DNA from 4 places in the Peribacillus sp. FSL M8-0224 genome. Region 2 is predicted to be linked to each of the others. Evidence: a T-box and tRNA genes for the amino acid it is inferred to sense, from the RefSeq annotation. Region 2 holds a T-box; the other regions hold tRNA genes.
What was found. A T-box is a leader RNA that pairs with one kind of tRNA and senses whether it is charged. The one in region 2 lies ahead of argS (arginine--tRNA ligase), so its partner is inferred to be a tRNA-Arg.
Positions count from the first base shown of each region.

Region 1: it has a tRNA-Arg gene. The T-box ahead of argS (arginine--tRNA ligase) is inferred to sense a tRNA for this amino acid. The anticodon was not compared.
Region 3: it has a tRNA-Arg gene. The T-box ahead of argS (arginine--tRNA ligase) is inferred to sense a tRNA for this amino acid. The anticodon was not compared.
Region 4: it has a tRNA-Arg gene. The T-box ahead of argS (arginine--tRNA ligase) is inferred to sense a tRNA for this amino acid. The anticodon was not compared.

Region 1 is NZ_JBBOOJ010000001.1:5,182,702-5,186,093, reverse strand. Features, by position in the region: gene MKX49_RS25255 (DNA topoisomerase III) at 1-782, shown strand, start outside; gene MKX49_RS25250 (hypothetical protein) at 837-1,001, opposite strand; tRNA gene MKX49_RS25245 (tRNA-Arg) at 1,504-1,577, opposite strand; gene MKX49_RS25240 (polysaccharide deacetylase family protein) at 1,807-2,655, shown strand; cobalamin riboswitch at 2,742-2,916, shown strand; gene MKX49_RS25235 (ABC transporter substrate-binding protein) at 3,095-3,392, shown strand, end outside.
Region 2 is NZ_JBBOOJ010000001.1:4,286,757-4,290,148, reverse strand. Features, by position in the region: gene MKX49_RS20625 (fatty acid desaturase) at 1-325, shown strand, start outside; gene MKX49_RS20620 (response regulator transcription factor) at 419-961, shown strand; T-box leader at 1,029-1,247, shown strand; gene argS (arginine--tRNA ligase) at 1,288-2,961, shown strand; gene MKX49_RS20610 (hypothetical protein) at 3,048-3,392, opposite strand, start outside.
Region 3 is NZ_JBBOOJ010000001.1:4,945,163-4,948,554, reverse strand. Features, by position in the region: gene whiA (DNA-binding protein WhiA) at 1-903, shown strand, start outside; gene MKX49_RS24110 (HPr family phosphocarrier protein) at 924-1,181, shown strand; gene clpP (ATP-dependent Clp endopeptidase proteolytic subunit ClpP) at 1,281-1,886, opposite strand; tRNA gene MKX49_RS24100 (tRNA-Arg) at 2,176-2,247, shown strand; gene rpoN (RNA polymerase factor sigma-54) at 2,562-3,392, shown strand, end outside.
Region 4 is NZ_JBBOOJ010000001.1:3,588,317-3,591,708, reverse strand. Features, by position in the region: gene MKX49_RS17255 (Ger(x)C family spore germination protein) at 1-595, shown strand, start outside; gene MKX49_RS17250 (XTP/dITP diphosphatase) at 811-1,422, shown strand; gene MKX49_RS17245 (metallophosphoesterase) at 1,425-1,937, shown strand; tRNA gene MKX49_RS17240 (tRNA-Arg) at 2,111-2,184, shown strand; gene MKX49_RS17235 (hypothetical protein) at 2,362-2,562, shown strand; one part of gene MKX49_RS17230 (IS3 family transposase) at 2,938-3,392, shown strand, end outside.

The DNA.
Region 1 (3,392 bases), 900 kb from region 2:
CAGAGGGTGAAACGAAACCGCCGGAACCATTCAATGAGGGGTCGCTTCTTTCGGCAATGGAGAATCCTGCTCGTTTCATGGCAGGGGAAAGCAAAGAGCTCATCAAGACTCTTGGTGAAACTGGCGGGATTGGAACTGTTGCAACACGTGCGGATGTTATTGAAAAACTATTCAATAGCTTCCTGATCGAGAAGAGAGGAAAGGGTCTTCATGTCACCTCAAAAGGAAAACAACTTCTTCAATTGGCACCTGAAGACTTGCGTTCTCCAGCTTTGACAGCTCAATGGGAGCAAAAGTTAACTGCGATAGCAAAAGGAAAGCTGCCAAAACAGGCTTTCATCGGTGATATGCGCGCCTACGCCAAAAATATCGTCCATGAAATCAAAAATAGTGATCAAAAATTCAAGCATGATAACGTGTCAGGAACGAAATGTCCTGATTGCGGCAAGCTGATGCTAGAAGTGAATGGTAAAAAGGGAAAAATGCTTGTCTGTCAAGATCGTGATTGCGGCCACAAAAAAAGTGTTTCACGTGTAACAAATGCCAGATGCCCGCAATGCCATAAAAAGATGGAAATGCGCGGTCAAGGAGAAGCACAGACATTCACCTGTAAATGCGGTTTTCACGAAAAACTATCTTCTTACAATAAACGAAGAGGGCAAAATAAAAATCAAAAAGTATCCAAAAATGAAGTATCCAATTATATGAAAAAGCAAAATAAAGAAGAGCCGATCAATACTGCATTGGCAGATGCCTTGGCGAAACTGAAATTCGATAAATAAAAGTAAAAGGATGGAGCAATCGCTCCATCCTTTTTCGGTATATTCCTGCTTCGACTAAATTTCATTCAGTACGGTGCCATGTAATTCATATTCAAGTGTTTTGTCAGTGTGTGTGTGTTTATCCGAATCTACTCGTATGAGCGTACTGAATGGCTTCTGATCACCCGGACTGAAAATTGCTTCATCATTCTCTGGATTCCATAGGCTGTAAATACTCATGATCGTATCTTCCTCCTTTGGATGAGAAGACTAGTAATTCCCATGTTTGATTATCATCCAACTCTTCAATTGACTCTAACGCTGATCACCGGGACTAAACACCGCTGCGTCATTCTCTTTGTTCCATTGGCTTCTGATTGTACTCATCATGCACTATCATCTCCTTTGGTGAGAATGTCTTACAGTATTTGTATACCCGGATGGGACAGGTTAAAACATATATTTCAAAAAAAAATGATTATATCCCGAAATCAGTATTTGTATTTATCGACGTGATAAATAAGACTTTTTTTACTATCAAACAGTTTGTATTCTTGTTCGCCAATATTTCCAACCTTTATGCATAGTTTTGCAATCAGGTTTTATATCTATATGGCTTGATGAAAAAATTTAGCCTTGAGACCTGTGTTTTCTCCATCAAAAAATCAATTGTTCTTAACCAACAGAAAAAAACCCCTGTTACTCCGCGGAAGGACCGCTTGTAACAGGGGTTTATAATTAGCGTCCCAGATAGGAATCGAACCTACGACCTACAGCTTAGGAGGCTGTCGCTCTATCCTGCTGAGCTACTGGGACATATATTAAAGTCGACGACTTATTTATTATATTTCTTATAGGCAAACTTTTCAAGCTAATAGCACATAGTTATGAAAAAAAATCCTCATAAATGTTTAGCGCATCGCAAAGCTCTCGTTTTTCCTCTTTTTTCATTAAATGGAATACTTTATTGTCCATTGGTTTTCTGGTACTATTATACTATAAAAAAATCAGGAGAATGATAGTGAAAAAATATAGAGTTTTAAGGATGGCGGCATTGCTGGGGGTTTTGATTTTACCTGGATGCACACAAGGGATTTTAGAGGGGATAGGCACAAAGACGGCTGCACCGATTGCGGAAGATGACATTGAAGTGGCCGAAGCGGCTGAGAATGGGAGCGGGCAGGATTCGGAGGGGCAAATCGATACGGGAGACTGGATAAAGGCCGAGTCCCCGGTCCAGCTTCCGATTTTGATGTATCACAGCATTTCCCAAGGTAATGGCCTTCGGGTCCCAAGGGAGGAATTCCGATCACAGATGGCTTGGCTTCGGGAGAATGGTTACTATACATTATCCCCTGAAGAAGCATTCCTCGTTTTAGCCGAGAATCGGATGCCAAGTGAGAAGTGCGTCTGGCTTACTTTTGATGATGGCTATACAGATAACTACACGGAGGCTTTCCCGATATTAAAAGAAAATGATATGAAAGCAACTGTCTTCATGATCGGGAAGTCCATAGATAAAGGTCATCACCTGACTGAAAATCAAATGTTGGAGATGAGCAGGGATGGGATTTCGATTGAAAGCCATACCATCAACCATTTGGAGCTGAACCGCATGACGGCAGAGCAGCAAGAAGCGGAAATGGTTCAGTCGAAGGTGCTGTTCGACCGTATCCTCGACCAGGACACGACAGTGCTTTCCTATCCGGTTGGCCGGTATAACGAAGAGAGTCTCAGGCTGTCAGAAGAAGCTGGATACAAAATGGCAGTCACTACCGAACCTGGGGGAGCTTCAAGCGACCAAGGGATGCATGCTCTGCATAGAGTTCGGATTTCACCGGGGTTATCGATCAATGGGTTTGCGTCGCTGATTGAAAATGCTTCAAAGCATTGAAGGCGGAAGGGTCATTTCGCACTTGTTCAGAAAAATCATATAATAATCGATTCTTACATGGTGTATAATGAAGGCAGTGAAAATTATATACATATGAACGATTTGGTGTCTTAATGACTTAAAAGGGAAGTTGGTGAAATGCCAACGCGGTCCCGCCACTGTATATGGGAGCTGACGGCTGTGTACCACTGTATGAGATATGGGAAGGTGCCGTTGACGAAGACCATGAGCCAGGAGACCTGCCAGAATTCGTACACCTGTAACCTACGCGGATGGGAAGGTGTGTGGCAGACCCTAAGATAGAGTCCGTATTGATATTGTTGCCATGCAAGCATCTTCCGTTTAACGGGAGATGCTTTTTGTTTTGGGGGCATCTTCCAGGATTGGTTTTCTCTGTTAGGTATGAAGAAATTAAATAAAAAGATTGTGGGGAATGAAAATGAAGAAGATTTTTGGTCTGATACTGTTAATGTTACTGACTGCAGGCATGATGGTTGGCTGCGGTGGTGCTGCTGATGAAGGAAAAGAAAAGGAGCAAACGAATCATGCTCAACACGAAGCTTTCCCGATTACGATTAAAGATGCAAGTGGGGAAAAAGTAACGATAGAAAAAGAACCGAAGAAAATCGTTTCGTTGATACCAAGTAATACGGAAGTGGTCTTTGCACTTGGTTTGGGTAAAAAGGTCGTTGGTGTTTCCGACAATGATAATTACCCGGAGGAAACGAAAGAAATTC
Region 2 (3,392 bases):
AGAAAATGAAGAGTGGGAATATGTATTGGCAGCAGTGGAGGGAAGTTCTTTTTATAAGCTTCCAAAACTGATGCAGTTCCTTACTGGTAATATCGGTTACCATCATGTTCATCATTTAAGTCCAAGGGTGCCTAACTATAAATTGGAAATGGCGCATAATAATACGCAGCCTTTAGAGAACGTTCCGACGATCACTCTTGCAACAAGCTTGCGCTCACTCCGTTTCCGTTTATGGGATGAGGAATCCAAGAATTTCGTCAGTTTCAAGGACATAAAATATTTAACGAAAAAAAGTGTTCCCACTCAAGTGAAATCTGAACTGTAACGTTCATGTATCATTCCAGACTCCCTTAATAATCCTCGGATTTGGGGAGTCTTTGCTTCATATAAGGAACTCGATAAAGGAGAGAACTTAAAAATGATTCGAATTGTCATTGCAGAGAATCAGCAAATGCTATTAGAGGCAATAAGTTCTCTACTCAATCTTGAAGAAGATATAGAAATTGTCGGGCAAGCCAGTAACGGAGAAGAAGCGATGGCTCTTGTACACCAATTAGGGCCTGATGTGTGTATCATGGATATGGAGATGCCTGTAATGAACGGACTTGAGGCAGCAGAAGCATTAAGGTCATTTGAATGCAAGGTGGTCATTTTAACGACATTTCGAAGGACTGGTTATTTTCAACTCGCATTAAAGGCGGATGTAAGTGGTTATTTATTGAAGGATAACCCGGGTGATGAGTTAGCCTGCTCGATTCGCTGCATAATGGATGGCAAGCGAATATACTCCCCAGAGCTTATTGATGGGCCTTCCAGCCATAATGGCCGGGAAATGGGAGTGTTAGGGCTGTTAGCCGATGGTCCATCCAATATTGAGCCGTCCAATCAAAGCGGCACAATTGGGACAGTAAGAAAATATTTTTCGAACATCAAGGATAAAATGAAGTTACCGGCTGGTTAGGATTTGTTTCTTAAATTCTGTTGACACGTTTTTTTAAATTGTGTACGATGGATTAAATTATAATATTGAAAATTCTGTGATGAAGAGAGTAGTTCATTTTGAAATGGAAAGCGAGTTAGGGATGGTGGGAGCCTAATGCAGGTCGGATGAATGAAGCGCACTTTGGAGAAATTTCTTGAAACGTTCAGTAGGGAATATCGGGGAGTCACCTCGTTAACAATGGAAAGTGGCCGCAATTTGTGGCAACTAGAGTGGTACCACGGGAATTCATGCTCTCGTCTCTTATTTAGAGGCGGGGGCTTTTTTGTTTAGGAGGGAAAATGTCGATGAATAAACCAATTGCAGAATTGATTTCAACTGCTTTGAACAATGAAATGCCAGCAAGTGAAATAGAAAAATTAATGGAAAAGCCGAAAATGATGGAGTTAGGTGATGTCGCCTTTCCGTGCTTTACTCTTGCGAAAAAATTCAAAAAATCGCCTCAGGTGATTGCGTCGGAAATAGCCCAACAATTAAACAGTACGTTGATTCAAGAAGTGAACGTAGTGGGAGGTTATCTGAATATCTTCGTCAATCAACAGATGGTGACGGAAAATGTGCTGCAAACGATATTAAAGGAAAAGGATTTGTATGGTTCGATGCAGACTGGAAAGGGAAATGTCGTGATTGATTATTCCTCCCCGAATATTGCCAAGCCTTTTTCCATGGGGCACTTACGCTCTACGGTCATAGGGAATGCACTGGCCAACATTGCCGAAAAAAATGGCTACAATGCCGTGCGTATCAATCATTTAGGAGATTGGGGCACGCAATTCGGTAAGTTGATTGTCGCGTATAAGCTGTGGGGGGACAAAGAGGCAATCGAGGCTTCGCCGATTCAGGAATTATTGAAAATCTATGTGAAGTTCCATGAAAGAGCAGAAACCGATGAATCATTGAATGACCAAGCACGCGCAAGCTTCAAGTCGCTTGAAGACGGGGACGAGGAAGCACTGGCATTGTGGAAATGGTTCAGGGATGCGTCTTTAAAAGAATTCGAGACGATTTATGATTTATTGGGCATCCGTTTTGATTCCTATGCCGGCGAAGCATTTTACAATGATAAAATGGATGCGGTTGTCGGGGAACTAAAAGAAAAAGGCCTGCTTGCCCTTTCAGAAGGTGCCTATGTTGTGCAATTGGAAGATATGCCGCCGTGTTTGATTACGAAAACCGATGGTGCGACACTTTATGCCACACGTGATTTAGCTGCAGCCATGTATCGTAAAAAACAGTATGAGGCAAAGAAAACATTTTATGTGGTCGGAAATGAACAATCCCTGCACTTCAAACAACTCTTTAACGTCATTGAAAAAATGGGGTATGAGTGGTCAAAAGACTTACAGCACGTAGCATTTGGCATGATGCTAAAAGACGGTAAGAAAATGTCGACCCGTAAAGGGAAAGTCGTGCTGCTTGCGGATGTATTGGCAGAGGCGATCGAAACTGCGAAGCGCAATATTGAAGAAAAAAATCAAGCGCTTGAACAGAAAGAACTGGTTGCAAGACAAGTCGGTGTTGGAGCGGTAATCTTTAATGATTTAAAAAATAACCGCATGAACGATATTGATTTTTCATTAGAGCAAATGATGAATTTTGAGGGAGAAACGGGCCCATATGTACAGTACACATATGCGCGAATTTCCTCCTTGCTTGAAAAAGGTGATTTTAAAGAGCAGGACATCCAATATGACGCTTTAGGCGAATATGCGTGGCCAGTCATCCAGCTGCTGGAGCAATACCCGATCATTGTCCAAAAATCATTTGAACAAGCCGATCCATCACAAATCGCGAAATTCAGCTTGCATGTATCGCGTGCATTCAATAAGTATTATGCACATTCGAAAATCCTAGTGGAAGATGAATGGAAACAAATGAAGCTCTCATTCGCTTTTTCCGTTGCGATCGTATTGAAGGATGCGCTAAGTTTATTGGGAATTTCAGCGCCGAATAAAATGTAATGCATGTCTCTAAAAGGAGCCATTTTGATCTTTTCAAAATGGCTCCATAATTTATCAGATAAATCCTGGCATGAACGTAAGCTCTTTTATTTTAGAAGAAAGGTATCTGTCATGGGCTGTCCTTTTTTCTCCCATGTAATATGCAACTTGTACACATGCTCTTTTTTTGGAGGATCTCCCAAATAAAAATCCGTTGATAATGGATTTAATTTTGTAATAGAGCCATCTTCACTTTTTCCTTCTGTAAATCCCTTATGTTCCACTACTATTTTTCCATTATCAGTAAAGCTTACTTCTTTTATCTTGACCTTGCCACCAGACTTTTGTTGAACATGTCCAATCCATCCGCCAACTGTTTCATCAGAGTTTTTTTTATAATTTGCTTTCCACATACCATTATCAGATGTGCCTCCAATTGCAATACTGGAATA
Region 3 (3,392 bases), 660 kb from region 2:
GATTGCTGCGGTAAAGCGGAATTGTGTGCGCTTATCCGGATGAACGGATCCCTTTCATTTTCTAATCGGAAGCTTGTTGTGGATATTCAAACTGAGAATGCTGCGATTGCCAGAAGGATTTATACGCTGCTGAAAAAAAGTTATGAGGTCCAGGTCGAGCTGTTGGTCCGTAAAAAGATGAAGCTTAAAAAGAACAATGTATATATTGTCAGGATGTCATCCGGAGGGCAGCGGGTTTTAACCGATTTGGAAATTTTAGGCGATGGCTTTGAAATTCTCCATGATATATCCGATACTATTGTTGGGAAGAAATGCTGTAAGCGTTCTTATCTAAGAGGTGCATTTCTTGCAGGGGGTTCGGTTAACAATCCGGAAACGTCTTCCTATCACCTTGAGATTTTCTCACTTTATAAAGAGCACAATGATGCCCTTTGTGAGCTAATGAATAAGTTTGGCTTGAAGGCCAAGACACTTGAACGCAAGAAGGGGTACATCATTTATTTGAAAGAAGCCGAAAAGATTGCCGAGTTTTTAAGTATAGTTGGCGCCCATTCAGCTTTATTAAGGTTCGAGGATGTACGGATTGTCCGTGATATGCGTAATTCAGTGAATCGGCTTGTGAATTGTGAAACAGCCAATTTGAACAAAACGATCGGGGCATCATTGCGCCAGGTTGAAAATATCCATTATATCGAGGATACGGTAGGACTTGGCATTTTACCGGATAAGCTTCGGGAAATTGCGGAGCTTAGGATAGCGTTTCAGGATATAACCTTAAAGGAACTTGGGGAAATGGTATCCGGGGGAACCATCAGTAAGTCCGGGATTAATCACCGATTGCGAAAGATTGATGAAATAGCTGACAGGCTCCGTGGGGGAGAGGCTATTGCTGCGAAAAAATAAAGCTAACAGGGGAGATCAAGATGGTGGAGAAACAAGTTGAGGTAAAATTGAAAACGGGTTTGCAAGCTCGGCCGGCGGCTCTTTTTGTACAAGAAGCTAACCGCTTTCATTCAGATGTTTTTCTTGAAAAAGAAGGAAAGAAAGTGAATGCAAAAAGTATAATGGGATTAATGAGCCTAGCCATCAGTTCTGGCGTGTCCGTGAAGTTAATCGTCGAAGGACGCGATGAAAAAGAAGCGTTAGAAGCATTGGAAGAGTTCGTTCAGCAAGAGGGTTAAAAAAGGGGATGCCTAAATGTGCATCCTTTTCTTTTATCATGAAAAAAGGCTCCGGAGGTCGCTTATGGCGATCTCCGGAGCCTTTCTTTTGTTGCAGGATTACTTAGAGTTTTTATCATCAAGAACGCTGCGCGTGATGACTTTGTCAATCAAGCCATATTCAAGAGCTCTTTCGGAAGTCATGAAGTTATCACGTTCCGTATCTCTTTGAAGGACTTCGATAGGTTGTCCTGTACGTTCTGCCAAGATTTGGTTCAGCTTATCTTTCAAGTGAAGGATACGGCGGGCAGCAATTTCAATTTCCGTAGCTTGACCTTGAGCTCCTCCAAGTGGTTGGTGAATCATGACTTCACTGTTTGGCAACGCATAACGTTTGCCTTTTTCGCCAGCGGCCAATAGGAAAGCACCCATGGAAGCGGCCATACCGATGCATACTGTCGATACATTAGGTTTGATATATTGCATGGTATCGTAAATGGCCATACCGGAAGTGATGCTTCCGCCAGGGCTGTTGATGTATAGAGTGATATCTTTTTCAGGATTTTCCGCTTCTAAAAATAGTAATTGAGCAACAATGGAGTTGGAAACATTATCGTCAATTGCACTTCCTAGCATAATGATCCGGTCTTTTAATAAACGGGAGTAAATATCGTAGGCACGCTCCCCACGACTTGTTTGTTCGATAACTGTAGGAATTAAATTCATGTTCATTTCCTCCTTCGATTAAGAGAATCATTTAAATTCTTTATGTATGTATGATACACTTTTTGGTCAATTTAGGTCAAACAAAACAAACCCTATTATGGATAATTTGTTCGACAATTTTCTGGCTAGGGCTCCTTCCTGATAGATTATTTTATATATTATGCCGCACAGGGATGAATTTCCACATTACCCATAATACCCAAATGATAAAGTTTTAAACCTGATAACCCTTGCAAAGGAGGGGATTCTATCATATAATGAAGTCTGTTGAAAAAATATTTTCTATTACGCCCTCGTAGTGCAACGGATAGAACGCAAGCCTCCGAAGCTTGAAATGCAGGTTCGATTCCTGCCGAGGGCATTACCAATCTTCTGCTTAATAAAGTGGGGGATTTTTTATTTGTAATTTTTAGGAGAGTTGAAATTTTTGCTGAATTTGCTTGTTTTCCGTAATATTCCATCGAATCCTGTAATGTCGGTCCTGTCTTGAAAATATTCGCCCACACTATTGAAAAATGGTGATTTTTCAATAAAAGTAGTTGTTAAATTTGCGTTTCTAACATATAGTATTTAAAACAAATAAACTATTCAGAAAAAAATCGTAAGCGTTTTCATGGGTTTTTGTGTAGAATTTTCTCCTGATAATGTAAAATGGAGTGGGGGAGGGATGAATCGATGAGTATGAATATGAAAGCAGGACTTTTTCAACAGCAAACATTAAAGATGGCAATGACCCAGGAGCTCATGCAAGCTATTACATTGCTGCAATACTCCTCGCAGGAGCTATCGGCTTTTTTAGAAAATAAAATGGTGGAGAACCCATTACTGTCCATAGATCAGCCAACATCTTCTTTATTTCAGCCAACTTTTGACCGCAAAAAAGGTAAACGGACTCTTAAAAATACGTATGATGCCAACTATTGGATTGAACAGATCAGTGAAGATACCATATCGCTTGAACAGCATATCATGTCCCAGGTGAATCACCAGCAGTTTTCCGGTGAGCAGCAAAAGGCAATGCTTCTATTAATTCATAACCTTGATGAAAACGGTTACTTAAGGACTCAGCTGGATGATATATGCATCCCAGGCATATCTCCGGCCGTTTTGGAAGAGAGTCTCTCGATTTTACAGGAACTCGAACCGCATGGTATTGGAGCGAGGAATCTTCAAGAGTGCCTTTTGCTTCAAGTGAAAGCAGAAGGGGAGAATCTTCTGGCAGAATCGATCATAGAAAACCATTTCCTCGATTTTGCTGAAAAGCGCTGGAAAGACCTAAGTAAGAAAATCGGTGTTACACTGAAGGAGATTCAAGAAGTCTTTGATTATGTCCAGACGTTGAACCCGCGTCCGGCATCACTCTTTTTTCAGGAAAAACCTTCTTATATAGTGCCGGATGTGGTCGTGGAAGTTCGGGATGGCATGCTGCTTGTCGGGAATTATGATGGTAACACACCCAATCTTAATGTGGATAAAGGATATTTAAACCGAATGAAGAGCCATAAG
Region 4 (3,392 bases), 700 kb from region 2:
AAAATTCAGTGAACTGGTTTCGAAATTTTATCAACCGGTTGGTTCCATTTTAATTCCCTCTATGGTAATAAATGAGCGTCATTACACAGACAGGGGTAAAGAAAAAAAGATACCAACGTTGAATGGCGGTTATGTTTTATCAAAACAACAGTATAAAGGGTTCGTAAGTAAACAAGATTTGACTGGTATGAAATGGGTTGGAAATAAGGCGACTGTCATGTTTTTTTCCCTGAATAAACAAAAGGTAAGTGTTGAAATCATGGACCCCAAAACAAACATCAAAGTATTGGAACAACAGAAGAAACCCTTATATGATTTAGAAGTTAAAGCAAATGGGATATTGAAACAAAATATAGACAACTTGGATATGGAAAAAATCGAAAAAAAGGTAGAAATAAAAATCAAGCAAGATATTTTGAGGACATTGGAGACGGGGGATAAAATCAATACAGACCTTTTTAACATAAGTGAAAAGGCATACAGATACCATGTCAATAAGTGGGATAATAAAATTATTAATTCCTTTGATAAGACTTCAATAAATAACATAAAAGTTAATATCCATATTGAACATAGTGAAAATTACAAACGTTAGTTTATAAGTTTCAGGTTATTGCAGATGAGGGAGTTGTGTTAGACTTAACTTATCTGGAAAATTCAGCGGCTGTTGTTGAACATGATAGGCAGAGTTGAATCCGTCCGTTGGCACTGGAGAAGAAGCGGCTTTTACATATGACGGATGACAGCAAATTCTTTCTCAGCCCCAAAAGAACTCCCGTGCCGATAAAATGAAAAAGGGTGAAATGAAAAATGAAGACAGTAATCATTGCAACGAAAAATAAAGGGAAAGCCAAGGAGTTCGAAAGCTTATTTTCTGCTAAAGGTTATGAAGTCAAAACACTTCTCGATGTACCGGATGCCCCGGATGTGGAGGAAACAGGCACGACCTTTGAAGAAAATGCGATCCTGAAGGCAGAGGCCATTGCCCATCAGCTAGGCCACTTTGTCATTGCTGATGATTCCGGATTGATTGTAGATGCATTGGAGGGCCGTCCGGGCGTATATTCTGCCCGCTATGCTGGAGAGGCCAAGAGTGATGAAGCAAACACGGAAAAAGTCCTCCGCGAACTGGAAGGCGTGCCGAAAGAGGCTAGGACGGCGAGATTTTATTGCGCCTTGGCACTAGCGTCGCCCAACCAGGAAACGATTACGGTATCGGGAACGATGGAAGGCTTTATCACGGAACAGCCTTCAGGAACGAATGGATTTGGTTATGATCCCATCTTTTTTGTAGAGGAACAGGGCAAAACAAACGCTGAATTGACAAAAGAGGAAAAAAACCAAATCAGCCACCGTGCCAACGCATTGAGGGCCCTAGATGAAAAACTTGATCTATTTCTAAAAAGGGAAGAAGGAATGTGACGATGAAAGTGCTAATAATGAGTGACAGTCATGGCTTAACTCATGAAATCAGCATGATTGCCGACCGTCATAAACAAGAGGTCGCCGCCATGATCCATTGCGGTGATTCAGAGTTGGAGAGAAATGACCCTCACATGTCGGAGTTTTTGGCCGTTGGAGGGAATTGCGACTATGATTCGGCATATCCGGATGATATTGTGGAGAATATCTCAGGCAAGCGTTTCTTCGTAACGCATGGACACCTCTATAACATAAATATGACCTTGATGAACCTATCTTATAAAAGTGAAGAGACAGGGGCGGATATTATTTGCTTTGGTCACTCCCATGCTGCAGGCTCAGAGTGGATTGACGGCAAGCTCTTCATCAACCCGGGAAGCATACGGCAGCCGCGGGGACGAAAAGAGAAAACCTATGCCATTTTGGAGATTGGAAATGACCAATTTGAAATCATCTATTATGACCTTGAAGGAAAAATCGTTGAGGATCTAAGAAATGCTTATCAAATGGAATGACTTCATGTATAATGAACAGGAAGCGTTTTTCCCCGCTTCCTGGTTCTTTAAAAAAAGAAAAAACTTTTTTTGAAAAACCGTTGACTTCCTTTTGATATCCTACTATAATAAGAAGTGTCCTAAGGGAACAGTTAAGGTAATACATAAGTTTTACCGCAACTTATATCATAAACGTCTCAGTAGCTCAGCTGGATAGAGCAACGCCCTTCTAAGGCGTCGGTCGGGAGTTCGAATCTCTCCTGGGACACTAACTTAAAAAGCCAAAACCTTCTAAAGGTTTTGGCTTTTTTACTTTTTTGGGTCGTTTAAGCTAACGAGGGTCATTTCGATTTGAATCCTTTTAACCATGAAATTTTTTATTTCATATTTATCGCAGGTGGATGACCATTTATGTCGAACTTGTAATAAATAAGGAGATGTTTAAATGAATAAAGATAGATTATTCAAGTTCATTCAAACTTCCACTCGGGGCAATTTCTTCTCAGTCGAAATAACCGAAGATGGAACAAAAGTGGTCCAATTAGCCAAAGAGTTAGAAAAAGAAGGAAGAATCAAGTTGAGGGAATGTAAACGAAAAGAAAAAGGTGTTTATCTGGAAGGAATACTTAAGTTTGTGCCTAGCTAATACTTAATGAGCTCTGCGAAGGATTTTTAAAAGGAATTTCATAACACATCCTTTGCGACAAAATGGGAATCGTAGTCTGAACAGTGAGGTGAAGGTTGAAAAAATGCATGAACGGTCGAATATTGTGTGGTTTAGGTCGATAAACTGCTCCGGTCTTCATGGTTTTGACTGTAATCCTCACTGGATTGAAGAAAATTTGCAGCGCTCCTGCCGAAACTGGCAGCCGAAACACCAAAAATGCTTGCTTTGATGCGACTTGGCAGACAGGAGCGGATATCTGAAATCAACTCCCGCTTTCTCAAATAAAAACTGTAGGCAAAAATGAACTGCCCCGTAAATGTTAGACACCAAACTAACATTTACGGGGTGTTTTTTATGGCTAATTTTTCTGCCGAACAGAAAATATTCATTGTACGACTTTACCTTGAAGGAAAGCACAGCTATATGGATCTTCAGAAAATATTTGAAGTTTCTTATCAAATGATTCAAGGATGGGTTCGTTTATACCAAATTCAAGGAGCCGATGGATTTAAGAAATCCTATACAAGTTATTCTACGGAGTTTAAAATGGATGTACTTAATTATATGAATGAAACGGGTATATCTTCTTACGACGCAGCCGCAAGGTTTAATATTTCATCTCCAGCGCTAATTCGGACGTGGAGAATAAATGTTAATGCCTATGGATTAGATGCCCTAATTTCTAAGAAAAAGGGGAGACCATCCATGAAAAAAGATATCAATCCATCCAAACAAATTGAAGGTTCGGTTAAAGAGCTTGAAGAACGAATTAAACAACTGGAAATGGAGAATGCGTATTTAAAAAAGTT